DNA from 3 places in the Lactococcus protaetiae genome. Region 2 is predicted to be linked to each of the others. Evidence: predicted binding sites of a transcription regulator. Region 2 holds the regulator's gene; each other region holds the start of a gene.
What was found. Region 2 encodes Rex, which represses fermentation and respiration genes when NADH is low (regulators of the CRP and FNR family bind a similar motif). Its sites were predicted from a motif close to TTGTGAANTANTTCACAA; they were not measured.
Positions count from the first base shown of each region.

Region 1 (5,012 bases), 1.3 Mb from region 2:
AGTAACAATGGAGTAAATTATAACATATAGAAAAATAAGGAAAATTAATGAAACAAATACAAAAAAATATTTCTTTAGTTACATTGAGTGTATTGTATCTATTCGCGCTATTTTTACCATATTTACGTCCCATTCATCCGATAATCGCAGTTAGCGGAAAGATAAGTCTTGGTATTGAGCGACACAATAACACGACAGTATTTAACCATTTGCTTTTCCATGGAGTTGCTTTGGGTATATTTATTGCTTTGTTTGTCCTTTATTTTGTTGTGAGAAATAGGACGAAAAAGCTATCCTACATCATTGGAGGAGCTTTAGCACTTAGTGCATTCTATCTCGGTGGTGGATATCTTTTTAAAAACTTATCCGAAGGATTGGTTGGACTTGAGGTAATCAAGTTTATGCTTAGCGATATGCTCTACTGGGGTTACTATGTGTTTGCCGTTGTTAATATCTTCTTGATTGCTTGGATTATTCGAGATATTACTCGCAATAGGAGAAACTATGCTTTAAGGTAGTTTCTTTTTATTCTTGTGTATTTAAAACCCGCCTGTGACTAAACAGACGGGTTTAACATATTATTATCATCCTTCACTAAAGGATTCAAACATCAAAATTGATTCAACAAAAGTTGTTTAAGTTCATCAATTCGAGGTTGACGAGGGTTAGCAGGCGTACATTGGTCATCATAAACCAAGTTTGCAAGTTTGTCGAGTTGACTTTCAAGTTGTTCTTTCTTCACACCATTGCCTGAAAGCGTCACGTCAATATCAACTGCATCTGTAAGTTCATGGATTTTAGCAATCAAAGCATCCACCAATTCAGCATCATCTTTACCAGTCAAGCCGATATAACGTGCAATTTCGGCGTAATCTTCCTGAGCACGGTAAGTTTCATAGCGTGGGAATGGTGTACGCTTAACGTTACCAGTTACAGCATTAAACTTGATGACATGTGGCATTGCGATCGCAATCGCAAGACCGTGTGGCAAGTGGAATTCACCACCAGTTTTGTGAGCAAGTGAGTGATTGATACCGAGGAAAGCTTGAGCAAAAGCCATACCAGCGATAGTCGCCGCATTGTGCATATTTTCGCGAGCAACTTGACCTTCTTTAGACGGATGACTTGGATCATATTTGTAAGAAGTTTCCAAGTTTTCAAAAATCAACTTAATCGCACGCAATGAATAAGGTTTAGTATAGTCAGAAGCCATAACAGAAACATAAGATTCAAGAGCGTGAGAGAGTGCATCTATACCAGACCAAGCTACAGTACGTTTTGGTACAGTCATAACAAACTCAGGGTCAACAATGGCTACTTGAGGTGTCAATTGGTAGTCGGCGAGTGGGTATTTTACATGAGTCTCATCGTCAGTGATAACGGCAAATGGAGTTACCTCAGAACCTGTACCAGATGTTGTAGGGATACATACCATCTGAGTTTGACGTTGGTTATAGAATTTTACAACACGTTTACGAATATCCATGAATTTTTGAGCTAATTCTTCAAAGAGATGTTTCAACGCTTTATCATCAGCTAAATCAACTTCTCCACGATGTGAATACTCATAAATCAAACGACCAATTTTTGCAGCATCAAGGGCAGAACCACCACCGATTGCGATGACCGTGTCAGGGTGGAACTCATTCATTTGACGAGCAATCGCGATAGCTTCCGATAGAGTTGGGTCAGGTTGAACAGAACCATAGATACTTGTTTGTACTTGAGTTGTACGAACTGCAAGTTGTTCCAACACCTTATCAACAAAACCAAATTTTACCATACCTGGGTCAGCTACGATAAAGGCTTTATGCACGTGTGGTAAATCTTGCAAGTAAGAAATAGAATTTTTTTCGTAGTAGATTTCTTTTGGCAAACGAACCCATTGTGGGCGATTACGACGTTTTGCCACTGTTTTAATATTCAATAGATCATATGTGCTCAAATTATGTGAGAGCGAATTTTTCCCCCAAGAACCAGTACCAAGTGTCAACGATGGACGCATTGCGTCAGTATAAATATCCCCAACACCGCCGATTGAATCAGGTTGATTGACTAAGATACGAGAAGCTTCGACTTTTTCACCAAATTCTTTAACAAATGGATCATCCATTGCGCCGATTTGGATAGCGGCATTATGCCCAGCACCTTGATAGTGCAGAAGACTACGGACAATTTCGATTCCTTCTTCACGTGAATTTGATTTATAAATAGAAAGCAATGGGCTTAGTTTTTCAGATGAAAGTGCCTCACCAATGTTTTTCTTGTCGAGTTCAAAGAGTAAAACATCTTTATCAGTAGGCACTTTTACACCCGCCTGTTCAGCAATCCATTGACCTGAACGACCGGCAACGGGTCCAGTTACTCCCCAGCCTTCACCACCACGTTGAACAAAAACAAATGATTCAATAGCTTTGTAATCTTTTTTAGGCACCATATAAGCACCCTGAGTTTGCATTTTAGCAACAAATTCATCGTAGATTTCAGCTGCGATAACAGCAGAATTTTCAGTTGCACAAATCATCCCATTATCAAAACGTTTAGACATGAGTAAGTCTTCAACCGCGCGTTCAACATTAGCTGTAGCATCAATATAGACTGCACCATTACCAGCACCAACGCCGAGTGAAGGATTACCAGATTTGAGTGCAGCATTGACCATACCTGGTCCGCCAGTAGCAAGGATAGATGCAATACCATGATTTTGAATCAAGGCAGTTGTATTGTCAAGACTAGGTTTTTCTACCCATTGGATAAAGTTTTCAGGAGCTCCGGCTGCAACAGCAGCATCGTATACAATCTTAGCAGCATGACTTGAACATCCTTGAGCTTGTGGATGGAAAGCAAAAACAATAGCGTTACGTGTTTTCGCTGCCAATAATGATTTAAAGATTGCAGTAGAAGTTGGATTGGTAGTTGGAACAATACCTGCCAAGACTCCAAGAGGACTTGCAATTTCAACACTACCTGCAACCTTGTTTTCACCAATCACACCGACCGTTTTGTCGTTCTTGATAGAGTGATAAACTGATTCAGAAGCAAAACGATTCTTAGTGTCTTTATCCTCAACCACACCGCGTCCTGTTTCGTTTACAGCTTCATGAGCAAGCTCCAATGAGTGTTCGCTTGCAGCTAGTGCCATAGCGGCCACAATTGTGTCAACTTGTTCTTGAGTATAACCTTCAAATTTTAGTACAGCTTCGTGAGCTTTTTTGACAAGACCGTCAGTATATTTTACGGCTTGAGCCATTTTTTCTTCAGCAGTCAGCTCAGTTTTTTCTTTTGGCATAAGTAAATAGATTCTCCTTTGTGATTTTTTTCACTTACCATTACGTGAATATTTTAACAAACATTTATTCCCATGTCAAGTAATATTGTGATGACTTTTACAATTTTTATTAAATTAAAAAATCAGATAAATTAGATAGCGCTTACATTAAGGCGTAAAAATATTGTCAAATCCATGATTTTAAAGATTTGACAATATTTTTTACGTTCAATTATTTTGTTTTATAAGGGAAGGACACAAGTTGCTTCAGGGGCATAAAAATCTTTTTGCTCTAAAGTCAATTTACCAGTTGATTTATCACGAGCAAATAAAGTTAAATTATCTGAATTTTGGTGAGCAACGATAATAAAGTCTTCGGTTTTGTTAAAGTTAAAGTCACGTGGAATATTTCCTTCAGTTGGTACCCATCCTATGATTTCAAGTTTTGTACCAAGAGGGCTAACTTGATAAATTGCTAAGGAATCATTTCCACGATTAGAAACATAGAGGAACTTTCCATCAGAAGAAATGCGAATAGCAGCTACGCCATTGAAGCCTTCATGACTTTCAGGGAGAGTAGTGATTGTTTGGACACGAGCAAATCGTCCTTTTTCTTCATTGTAGCTCAAAACCTCAACTGTTGAGTTTAATTCGCCAGCTAAGTAAGCAATTTTTCCATTTGGGTGGAAAGTTAAATGACGTGCTCCCATTCCTTTTTCAGCACGATAAATCGTTACAATATTCAGTTTTCCTTCGCCGATTACATCGTATACTGTCACCTCATCAGTACCTAAATCACAAGTGACTAATCGACCATCGGGAGTTAAGTCAGCATAATGGACATGGGCAGCATTTTGTTCAGGGCGAGGTCCAGAGCCCTCATGCTTAACAGTATCGGTCAGTTTAAGAGAACCATCGAGTTGAATTTTGTAAACGCGTATTTCACCAAGATGATAATTTGCACCATATACTAATTGTCTTGCTTCATCAACGGCGACGTAGCAAAGTGGAGCGCCTGTACTTGTTACGTTATTGATATGTTTGGCTGTTTTTCCATCAAAATCAAATGCAGCAACTCCTCCACCATTTCCATCTGCAGCACAGGTATAAAGATGATTATGCTCATCAATGGTAATGTAAGTAGGGTTTTGCACAGTAGCCACTTCATTCAAATCTGATAATTGAGCACTTTTAGTATCCAATATCACACTGTAAACCCTTTAGATACACGTTTGGTGTAACCACCTAGAAGAATTTTTTCTTTCATCGTTTCTCCTTATCTCACTTTTAAGTTCATACCATCATTTTATCATAAATAAGCGTTTACAGCGAAATTATTTAATTTTTTTCTTAGAAAAAATTCTAAATATGAATAGAGTCAGGATATAAAAAGTTAGAGAGATAAAACTTATTGAAATTCGACTTGCAAAATATTCTATAAGAGTGTATAATAAGTGAGTTGCAGTGCAACCATTTCGCATTTTGATTGGACATTGTCGTAGTGCGCATAGTGTAGCGGCACTGGTTGACGGTCAAAAGAGGATAAAACTATTTTAAAAGGAGACAGTAAAATGTCAGTTATTTCAATGAAACAACTTCTTGAAGCTGGTGTGCATTTTGGACACCAAACTCGTCGTTGGAACCCTAAAATGAAACCATACATCTTCACAGAACGTAATGGTATTCATGTTATCGACCTTCAAAAAACTGTAAAACTTGTTGACGATGCTTACAATTATGTAAA
Region 1 covers NZ_CP041356.1:299,654-304,665, reverse strand. Annotated here, with positions in the region: gene FLP15_RS01435 (hypothetical protein) at 48-518, shown strand; gene adhE (bifunctional acetaldehyde-CoA/alcohol dehydrogenase) at 611-3,289, opposite strand; partial or broken gene FLP15_RS01425 (lactonase family protein) at 3,511-4,535, opposite strand; gene rpsB (30S ribosomal protein S2) at 4,840-5,012, shown strand, end outside.
Region 1: a site for Rex is predicted at 3,375-3,392, ahead of adhE (bifunctional acetaldehyde-CoA/alcohol dehydrogenase). Genes of this name have one in related genera too.

Region 2 (5,012 bases):
TCACTTTAGAACAAATTATAGAAAAATATGGAACACCAAAAAAATTTGCTCAAGCACTCAAAATGACCTATTTCTTAGAACATGATGATGAAAATAGTACAGCTGTTCAGCCTCAAAACCCCAAACACAGATTGCAATTGGTTTGGTTGATTGTTCTCGGACTCTTTGCCTCTCCCTTGTTGCTTCCTGTCGCTTTAAGTCTTTTTCTTGTTTTATTTGCTTGCTGCATTGTGCTTTTCGCCTTATTATTCTCTTGCTATATTACAGTAATTGCTCTGATTTTTAGTGGATTTTTTACTCTGATTTCTGCTTTTGGAATTCTCGCACAGAGTTTGATAACTTTCATCTTCTTCACAGGGATTGCTTTTGTTGCTATCGGTCTTGGATTTATTTTTACTCCGTTAACACTCGAATTTACCCATATTTTGTTTAATTTATTTATGAAATTTATCAAATGGATCGGTTACAAATTAACAAAAAAATCGAATATTAAGGTGAGGGGAGCAATTTGATGAAATTTAAAAATCTTATGATAGCTGGTGCTGTGCTTTTGGTTTTAGGTTGCGCACTCGGACTCATCGGATTCGGGATGGGAGCGCATAGAAGTATCATCTGGAAAAATGGTCATCCACAACTTAGCAAGATGATTGTCGCTCATCAAACTCTCAATTCCTCTGTAGAAAATCTTAAAATTAATGCGTCAGATGTCAATGTATCGTTTAAAGAAGGTTCTGAGTTTAAAGTTGAGTCACGCCTACTTGACCGTAATACAATGATTACTTCTCAAGGAAAAAATGCAATCATTCAGACAAAATCAACTGGTTTTAAAGGTCCAACTTTATCTTTTGCTTCTGCTCAAAAAGAGTCGTTAATCATCACACTTCCTGACAAAAATCAGATTAAATCTTTACAATTACAACTTTCTGATACAACAATAACACTAGAACATTTTTCTTTGAAAAATTTTTCAGGTCAGTTTCGTGATACCAGGTTGACTGCTCGTCATTTATCCGTAGCTTCTCCGGCAGTACTTAACTTCTCAGATAGTCATCTTGAGATTTCAGACAGTCAATTTTCAACCCTTATTTCTAAAGGGACAGACTCGCACCTCATGCTGACCAACTTACAGACCAATCTCTTTAATGTCAGTGCCAATGATTCTGCTTTTGATACAAGCGCACTTACTGTCAAAAAATCTGGCACGTGGACACTTAATGATAGCCGACTCACATTAAATTATCCTAAGGTAGCTGGTCTGATGATTGATGGACAAGATAGCGCACTCCATGTGAGTCATCAGCGCCAAAGCTTTCCCTTTACTGATGGTAATTTGAATCAAGCCCTTAAAATTTCTGTCAGTGATAGTCAGGTTAATTTGAATCACTAATTAATTACAGAAAAACTGTCAGTATGCTGACAGTTTTTTTATGCTTCATTTATATTATTTATTCGTCTGACAACACATTGTCAGCGCTGACAATAACGGTCATAATTCACTTCCGTTATTTTTGGTTGATAATTTCACAAACTTTTGGTAAAATTATCACAAAAGAAACAGATTTAACTCTTGAAATAAAAATTTAAGATGAAATGTGCTAAAATACACATTTTATACGGAGAAAAAAATGACTGACACTAAATTAAATAAAACTTTACCAAAAGCAACCGCAAAACGTCTTCCTCAGTATTATCGTTTATTTAAAAATCTGGTTGAGGAAAATATCACACGGACCAATTCGCAATTGATTTCTGAAAAAATTGGTGTAGATGCTGCAACAATCCGTCGAGACTTCTCTCTTTTCGGTGAACTTGGGCGCCGTGGTTATGGTTATGAAACACAAGCATTACGCGACTTTTTCGGCGAATTACTTGGTCAAGACCAAGAAACACATTTGGCACTGATTGGGGTGGGAAATCTCGGGCGAGCATTGCTTCACTACCACTTCCAAGAACGCAATAAAATGAGAATTACTCAAGCCTATGACATTTCTGGAAATCCATTAGTGGGTACACAGACAGACGATGGTATCCCAATCTTTAATATTTCTGATTTAGAGAAAAATGTAAAAAAATCAGATATTAAAACTGCTATTCTTTCTGTTAGAAAAGAAGACGCTCAGGAAGTCGTTGATATTTTGATTAAAGCTGGTATCAAAGGAATTCTAAATTTCGCGCCTATTCGCCTTCGTGTCCCATCAGATGTTGTTGTTCAATCTATTGATCTCACTAAAGAGCTTCAAACATTGCTTTTCTTCATGAATGACAATAAATAAAAATAGACAAGCCGTAATAAAAAGAATCGCCAATAAAGTGATTCTTTTTTTGTTAAACCAATTAAAAAACATAGACATAAATCTAATTACAGAGATGTCTAAATTCCATAATTTTCATAATTGAACTATTTTTTAACTTAAAAGTGCTGACAGAATTCACACACTCTCTCCTAAAATACTTCCTTTAAGCCATTAATCTCTTAAAAGCCAGTCTAATGTCACATTTCCCATATCTGCAATTTGGATAAGGTAACTTAGCGATGGAACAAATTGGTTATTTTCCATTTCATCGATAATACGAACTGATAAACTTGGAGAAAGTTTTTCACCAAATTCCTCCTTTGAATATTTCAACGTATAGCGAATACGCCTTATTTTTACACCAAACTTTACTGGAACTTTTGAATCTAAAAAACCTAAATTTTCAAATGAATCCTTAGTTTTTTCTTCTCTATCATGTTGCTTCGTCATCACATTCAAGTTTCTGTTTTCTCTAATAATCCCCTCCAATCCTTTTTCAACCTTTTCCAAAAAATCATCCCCAGCTTTTTTTCTAAAAAACAAAACATCAGCCACTATCGTTCCCGGATAATCTATTTTTTCTGAAAGCCTTAAAATTGGGATTCTATAACGCTGAATGACTTTCTTAATCGCTTTTATTCGTTCATTGATTTCTTTTTGTTTTTCAAGATTGCCCATAAATCTCTGACTCCTTTATCACTCCTATCACTTCTTCTCTAGCGCAAAACTCAAAGTAAATTTAAAAAAAGAATAGGAACCATCAAAAGTAACACAATAGGAATAAGAGTTTGCATCGGATTATTAATAATAGCCGCTGCAATCCTCATCCCTAAAACAGTAATTGACGAATAACTAGAGCCAGTATATATTTCGCTAGATAACTTAGATGCCGTTCTGCTCATCCCCAAATCCTTTAAACGTTCGTTATCTAGTTGATTTAATGACTCTTTTTTCACCAAATCTCCCTGTACAACACGACGAAATTGAGTTCCCATTCCACCTTCACAACGAATAAGAGTAATCATTGCCCCACTTCTCCTATCTTGTGGCTGTTCAATATATTGTGTCTCAGTTTCCTTAACGACCTGATTTGTCGTAACTTTATAAACATAAACATTTTTGAAATCTGAGGCATAAATCACATCTCCCTTTTTTAACTTATTGATTTTTCCCAAAAGAACTGGACTTGACTCTCCTTTGTTATTAGGAATATTGTGTGCAAGCAAAACATAATTTCCCTTTCCCAACTGCTGCTGAACACTATACGTAGCTGCACCATTCAATAAATTATCATTATTCATCCCAGCCAATATTGGAAGATTAATTTGTTGACTAGGGATTACTATTTTCCCAACACCCCAATCATTGACTGTTTGATTAAAATTTATCTTAGCCTCAGCATAATTTCCAATCCCAACAGATGTGACATCTGACTCTGTATAATTAGCACGATTAATCTTATCTAAATTATAATTTGAGAGCTGTTCTGTCTTCCCTACCTCAATACTATTCATCTGCCTCTGATGTTGAATCTGTGTGTAGCCATAAATAGTAAATCCTAAAACTGCAACCATCACGATAATTAGCGTGATAAAAAGGATTTTGACTGCTTTAAATAACCTGCGCAGCCTTTTTTCTGAAGTTTCTCGATTCCCTTCATTCATCATTTTAACCGCTTGATTATATTGACCTTTTAATATACGGTATAAAATCAAGATAATAATAAATAAAAGAATACAAAGACTCAATGAAGCAATAACCACCTTAGTATAGCTGAACATATCTCGATGAGTTACTTTTTCTTTTTGAGCTTTACTATACGGGATACGAACCCCATTTACCAAAAGACGATAAGTATTGATTCCTGGCGGAGTGCAAGTAACCAAAGTAACCATATCTTTACCAGGAATAATCTTAACTTTATCTACCTGAGAAGGTAGAACTTCGTCCATAGATTGAATCTGATAAGCCAATTTTTTCTTTAAAACATTAATGTAGAAAATATCTCCTACCTGAAGATTCCGCACATTTGTGAACAATACCTGATTTTGTAGTCCAGAATGTCCTGCAATAACAGCACGAGTATTTTTTCCTCCAATCGGAACTGATGAAGGCTGAAAATGCCCCAATCCGTCATTCAAAGTCAATTCATTCGTGCCATGAAAAACAGGCATATTTTTAATATCAATCGCTGGAATATCTAGCGTTGCCATAACTCCACCAACATTAATTGTGTTTTTATACTTGATATTAGGATAAGGTGCGACTTCTCCTTGCTGTTGAGCAAAAATATTATCATTATATTCCTGAGCATCCTTTAATTTTTGTTCAATATCTGATTTAGAAATTTTTTCTAATCGATTATCATAATGAGCAACAGCTGTTGAGCGCTGTTGATTTGCAAAATAATCTCCTACAATAGGGTACACTAATGCACCAATACCAACAAAAATAAAGATAATTGCGGCAACTAGCAATACTGGAATTTTTTTCTTTCTCATCGTTTCCCCTTTTCTTGTGGTAATGAATAAAATAATTACTGATATTATTCCATTCATTACCACAAGAAGAATTTCTTCCTGTGATAATCATTAATATAGAATCTAACAATAAAAACTTGTTAAAAAAGATAGATAAAAAGGAGAAAGAAATAGTAAGAGTATTATCATCAGAGCATGCAAATTTTTCAAATTAATCATGACACCTGCTCTACTCTTC
Region 2 covers NZ_CP041356.1:1,736,474-1,741,485, reverse strand. Annotated here, with positions in the region: gene FLP15_RS08410 (DUF1700 domain-containing protein) at 1-512, shown strand, start outside; gene FLP15_RS08405 (DUF4097 family beta strand repeat-containing protein) at 512-1,387, shown strand; gene FLP15_RS08400 (redox-sensing transcriptional repressor Rex) at 1,626-2,273, shown strand; gene FLP15_RS08395 (helix-turn-helix domain-containing protein) at 2,466-2,972, opposite strand; gene FLP15_RS08390 (sortase family protein) at 3,023-4,795, opposite strand.

Region 3 (5,012 bases), 980 kb from region 2:
AAGCGTGTCATCAACAACTTCGATTTTAGTTTTTTCAGCAACATACGCTTCAATATTTCCCTCGTCAACTGCTCCGTAAACTTTATATTCAGCTTTCACATGGGCATTATCTCCAGGTAGAACCGTTACTTTTCCGCCCTTAATGTCAATGTTGACTTTGTCAAAATCTCCCTCAACATCGTTTTCTACTGGATAAGACGTTGATTTTACTTTCGGAAAGCCATTTGAAAAATCAATATTGTCATCTACTGCTTTTGAAACGCCTTGGAAAAGTTCTTTACCTTTTGCAAAGATACTTTCTGCAACATTTTTCATTGCATCAGGAAAATCAACATTATGATTTACATAGCCTTCCTTGTCAGTAAATGTAAATTTTGATGAGGATTCTTCATCAGTATTGACAGATTCATCAGCTCCACCCTTTTTTTCAAGAAGTTCCAAAGCTTCATCTTCCGTAATAATTCCGCGACGCATCAAATCCATAATTCTATCTTTTTTGTTAGCCATTTTTATCCTTTCTTGCTTTGTCAAAGCACTTAACATCTTTAAAAACTTTTTTATATCTGAGATTATCTCAACCTCACACTCTTATTATCTCAAACTTTCCAACAAAAAAAATCAGCCCAAAGACTGATTTTTTATTTGTTCTTTTAAACTGACTTACATCAATATTTATCAGTACTGACAGAACCCATTCTCATTTAGGTTGAATATAAGTTGCCAATGCCGCCACTCCAGCAGAAATATGACGCTCACTCACAATATTATTCCCCTTAACATTCATCTCAGAAACTAATATTGAATTATCTGGATACACCTTCTCTACAAAAGCCACATGACCATAAACAGAACTCGAACCCGCAACTCCTGGAGGGAAACTTACCGCATAACCCTCTGTTGGAACAGTCGTCGTATAATAACCTTGTGCCTGAGCATTAATCCCCACTCACCACCATTACCCATATGAGTTCCAATCTGACCCCAAGTTGAATGATTCGGTTATACACATACTGCGTACAATTTCCAAACGCATAACTCTCTGAACCTGGATATTCCACCCCATTATAAGCAGGAAAATTCGATGTATCCAATTTTGAACTTAACACAGGACTTGCTGGTGTATCTGACGCCCATACTTGAGTACTACTATCTACATTGTCATAGAAATTCAGATTATATTCTTGGATAATATCAATCAGTTTTTGAGCATAGTCAGGATCTGTCGCAAAAACACCCTGCAATGATTCCGCTGCTTCTTGATAAGTTTTCGACTGAGACTTCCAAGAACCTGCATAAATATCTGGATTCCAAGTCGTCCCTTTCAACATTAAGTTAATATAATCATCTAAAGATTGATCATAGTTACTATAAACCCGAAAACTCTGTTGAGTAAAATAAGGATTAGTTCCAGCAAATTCTTGCGTTTGGAATGTCACTGATTTCCCTAAATAAGCCCCTGTAATATTGAAAATATTAAAGTACTTCTGAGCCATATTACTTTGACCATAACCCGACTCTAAAATCGCTTGCGCCAAGATAATCGAAGCAAAAAGATTATTTTTCCCCGCCAAAACCTGTACTCGAGGTGCAATACTCTTGATGAAAGCTTCTGGGCTAGACGTATCAATTTTCTTAATGGGTTGAGCCGCCTCTATTTTCTTCAATACAGGACCTGTATAAATGGAAGTGGCGTTACTCAGCTTTGAGCTTCCCACTGTCGAAGACTGATAATAAGCAGAATTCGCATAACTAGAAACAACTGTTTCAGAATGTGAAAAAACATGACTTGTTACAGTTTTTGTAGATGAGCTAATCGTTTTACTCGGAGTACTTGGCTTAGGTGATGCTGGCTTCGGCTTACTTGGTGATGCTGGTGTGCTTGGTTTTGGAGGCGTCGGTTTCGGTTTATCCGGCGTACTCGGTGGAGTAGGCGGCGTGCTAGGCTCCGTAGGTTTAGTTTCATCTGGAGGCGTGACTGACGAATCATCTCCTGAATTTCCCGTTCCTTCCGAACTCTCCCCATTGCTTCCCGTCTCATCTGGCGTATTGTCTGGCGTCTCATTATTATTATCTGTTGTTACTTGACCCGTATCACCTGTATTCGTTTGACCCGAATCATCACTCGTTACTAATTCATTACCATTATTCACAACCTGTGACGTACACGTCACCTCATTCGAAACTGGTAACTCATCTGCATGAGCCGTAGCACCAAACGTACTTATCCCCAAGGCTAGTGCTGTACCTGCTACTAGCTTGTAGGTCTTTCCAGTTCTTTTTTTACTATTTTCAACCTTCAAAATCAAAACCTCTTTTTATTCTACTCGCTCTCAATGAAATTTATGATAACACTCTTATTACAATATTGTAACACTTTCTAAATTATAACGCAAGCTAATCACTTCTCATACTTATATATACGTAAATTAATCTAAAATATCACTCCTATAAACAAAAAAATCTGCCAAAATGGCAGATTTCCTCTTTATTAAGATTTATTACTAATTCTTAAGCTTTGTTTGCTGAACCAAACACATCAATACGTTCTTCAACAGACGCAGTAATTGCATCAAAACCAGGTTTCAAGAATTTACGTGGGTCAAAGAGTTTTTTCTTCATGTATTCTGCTTCATTAGCATCAAATTCATTAACGAATTTACGAGTTGCAGCTGCAAAAGCAAGTTGACATTCCGTATTAACATTAACTTTAGCAACACCGTTCGCAATAGCTTCACGAATTTGATCATCAGGGATACCTGAACCACCGTGAAGTACGATTGGCACATTGTGTCCCATAGCTTCAACCAAAGCAGCATTCAATTTTTCTAAGTGATCAATATGAAGACCAGTCCATCCTTCTGGATAAGGTCCGTGAATATTACCAATACCAGCTGCAAGGAAGTCTACACCAAGTTTAGCCATAGCAACAGCATCTTCGATAGGAGCAAGTTCACCATCACCGATGATACCATCTTCTTCACCACCAATAGTGCCAACTTCACACTCTACAGAGATTCCTTTTGCGTGTGCTTTTGCGATAACTTCTTCAGCATATTTAAGGTTTTCTTCAATTGGAAGATGTGAACCATCAAACATTAATGAAGAGTAACCAACTTCAATACACTCCAAAGCATCTTCAAAGTGACCATGGTCAAGGTGAATAGCCACAGGAACAGTAATACCCATTGATTCAACAAGAGTTTCAATGAGAAGTTTACACATTTTGTAACCACCCATGTATTTAGCCGCACCCATAGAAGTTTGGATCAATACAGGAGTCTTTTTAGCTTCTGCTGCACGCAAGATAGCTTGTGTCCATTCAAGGTTGTTTGTGTTGAAACCACCGATAGCGTATCCGTTATCACGAGCGGCTTGTACGAATTTTTCTGCTGAAACGATTGCCATTTCAAAATCCTCCGAATATTTTATTACTTACCTAGTATAGCATTTTGTGAAGTATTTTTCTAGTGTTAGCACATCAAAAGATAAAAGTAATCGCTTAACTACGCGGTTTGAGACTAAAGTAGTAAAAAAGTTGGTAACTTAGTTACCAACTATATATAATCCCGAGGACCGGTTTCGAACCGGTACGAAGGTTACCCCTCGCAGGATTTTAAGTCCTGTGCGTCTGCCAGTTCCGCCACCCCGGGTGATTATAGAAAAACTCCCACTGGGGAGAAATTAAGCGAACGACGAGATTCGAACTCGCGACCCCAACCATGGCAAGGTTGTGTTCTACCCCTGAACTACGTTCGCAACGCTTGTGTCTTCCGACAATGCCGACTACATGATTCGAACACGCGACCCTCTGATTACAAATCAGATGCTCTACCAACTGAGCTAAGTCGGCTAATACCTAAAGATGCGGATGAAGGGACTTGAACCCCCACGCTGTTAAGCGCTAGATCCTAAATCTAGTGCGTCTGCCAATTCCGCCACATCCGCGAGGAATTATGACCCGTGCTGGGCTCGAACCAGCGACCCTTTGATTAAAAGTCAAATGCTCTACCAACTGAGCTAACGAGTCATTAGTCTATTGACTAACGGTTCCGACGGGAATCGAACCCGCGATCTTCGCCGTGACAGGGCGACGTGATAACCGCTACACTACGGAACCTATTCAAATAAAGGCTGAATCAACCTATGGGAGTTAACGGGATCGAACCGCTGACCCTCTGCTTGTAAGGCAGATGCTCTCCCAGCTGAGCTAAACTCCCCAAACTTGGCCACTCGCCTATCTCCCAGGGGCAACCCCCAAGTACTTCCGCCGTAGATGGACTTAACTGCTGTGTTCGACATGGGAACAGGTGTATCTCCATCGCAATGATGACCAAATCTTTAAATGTTCCTTTGAACATTCAAAACTAAATAACAATCCTTCTAACTTCTAAACCTTAAGCATTTTATAGTTGACTCTTTTGGTAAAGTCCTCGAGCGATTAGTACTGGTCCGCTCCACCCTCACAGGGCTTCCACTTCCAGCCTATCAACCAGATCATCTCTCTGGGCTCTTAATTCTTACGAATGGGAAATCTCATCTTGAGGTGGGCTTCGCACTTAGATGCTTTCAGCGCTTATCCCTTCCCTACATAGCTATCCAGCCGTGCTCCTGGCGGAACAACTGGTACACCAGCGGTAGGTCCATCCCGGTCCTCTCGTACTAAGGACAGATCCTCTCAAATTTCCTACGCCCGCGACGGATAGGGACCGAACTGTCTCACGACGTTCTGAACCCAGCTCGCGTGCCGCTTTAATGGGCGAACAGCCCAACCCTTGGGACCGACTACAGCCCCAGGATGCGACGAGCCGACATCGAGGTGCCAAACCTCCCGTCGATGTGAACTCTTGGGGGAGATAAGCCTGTTATCCCCAGGGTAGCTTTTATCCGTTGAGCGATGGCCCTTCCATGCGGTACCACCGGATCACTAAGCCCTAGTTTCCTACCTGCTCGAGTTGTAGCTCTCGCAGTCAAGCTCCCTTATACCTTTACACTCTACGATTGATTTCCAACCA
Region 3 covers NZ_CP041356.1:20,152-25,163, forward strand. Annotated here, with positions in the region: gene FLP15_RS00085 (DUF4097 family beta strand repeat-containing protein) at 1-507, opposite strand, end outside; partial or broken gene FLP15_RS00090 (amidase domain-containing protein) at 698-2,231, opposite strand; gene FLP15_RS00095 (class II fructose-bisphosphate aldolase) at 2,509-3,405, opposite strand; tRNA gene FLP15_RS00100 (tRNA-Leu) at 3,565-3,650, opposite strand; tRNA gene FLP15_RS00105 (tRNA-Gly) at 3,685-3,756, opposite strand; tRNA gene FLP15_RS00110 (tRNA-Thr) at 3,778-3,850, opposite strand; tRNA gene FLP15_RS00115 (tRNA-Leu) at 3,864-3,945, opposite strand; tRNA gene FLP15_RS00120 (tRNA-Lys) at 3,955-4,027, opposite strand; tRNA gene FLP15_RS00125 (tRNA-Asp) at 4,045-4,117, opposite strand; tRNA gene FLP15_RS00130 (tRNA-Val) at 4,145-4,217, opposite strand; rRNA gene rrf (5S ribosomal RNA) at 4,221-4,335, opposite strand; rRNA gene FLP15_RS00140 (23S ribosomal RNA) at 4,419-5,012, opposite strand, start outside.
Region 3: a site for Rex is predicted at 3,450-3,467, ahead of FLP15_RS00095 (class II fructose-bisphosphate aldolase). Genes of this name have one in related genera too.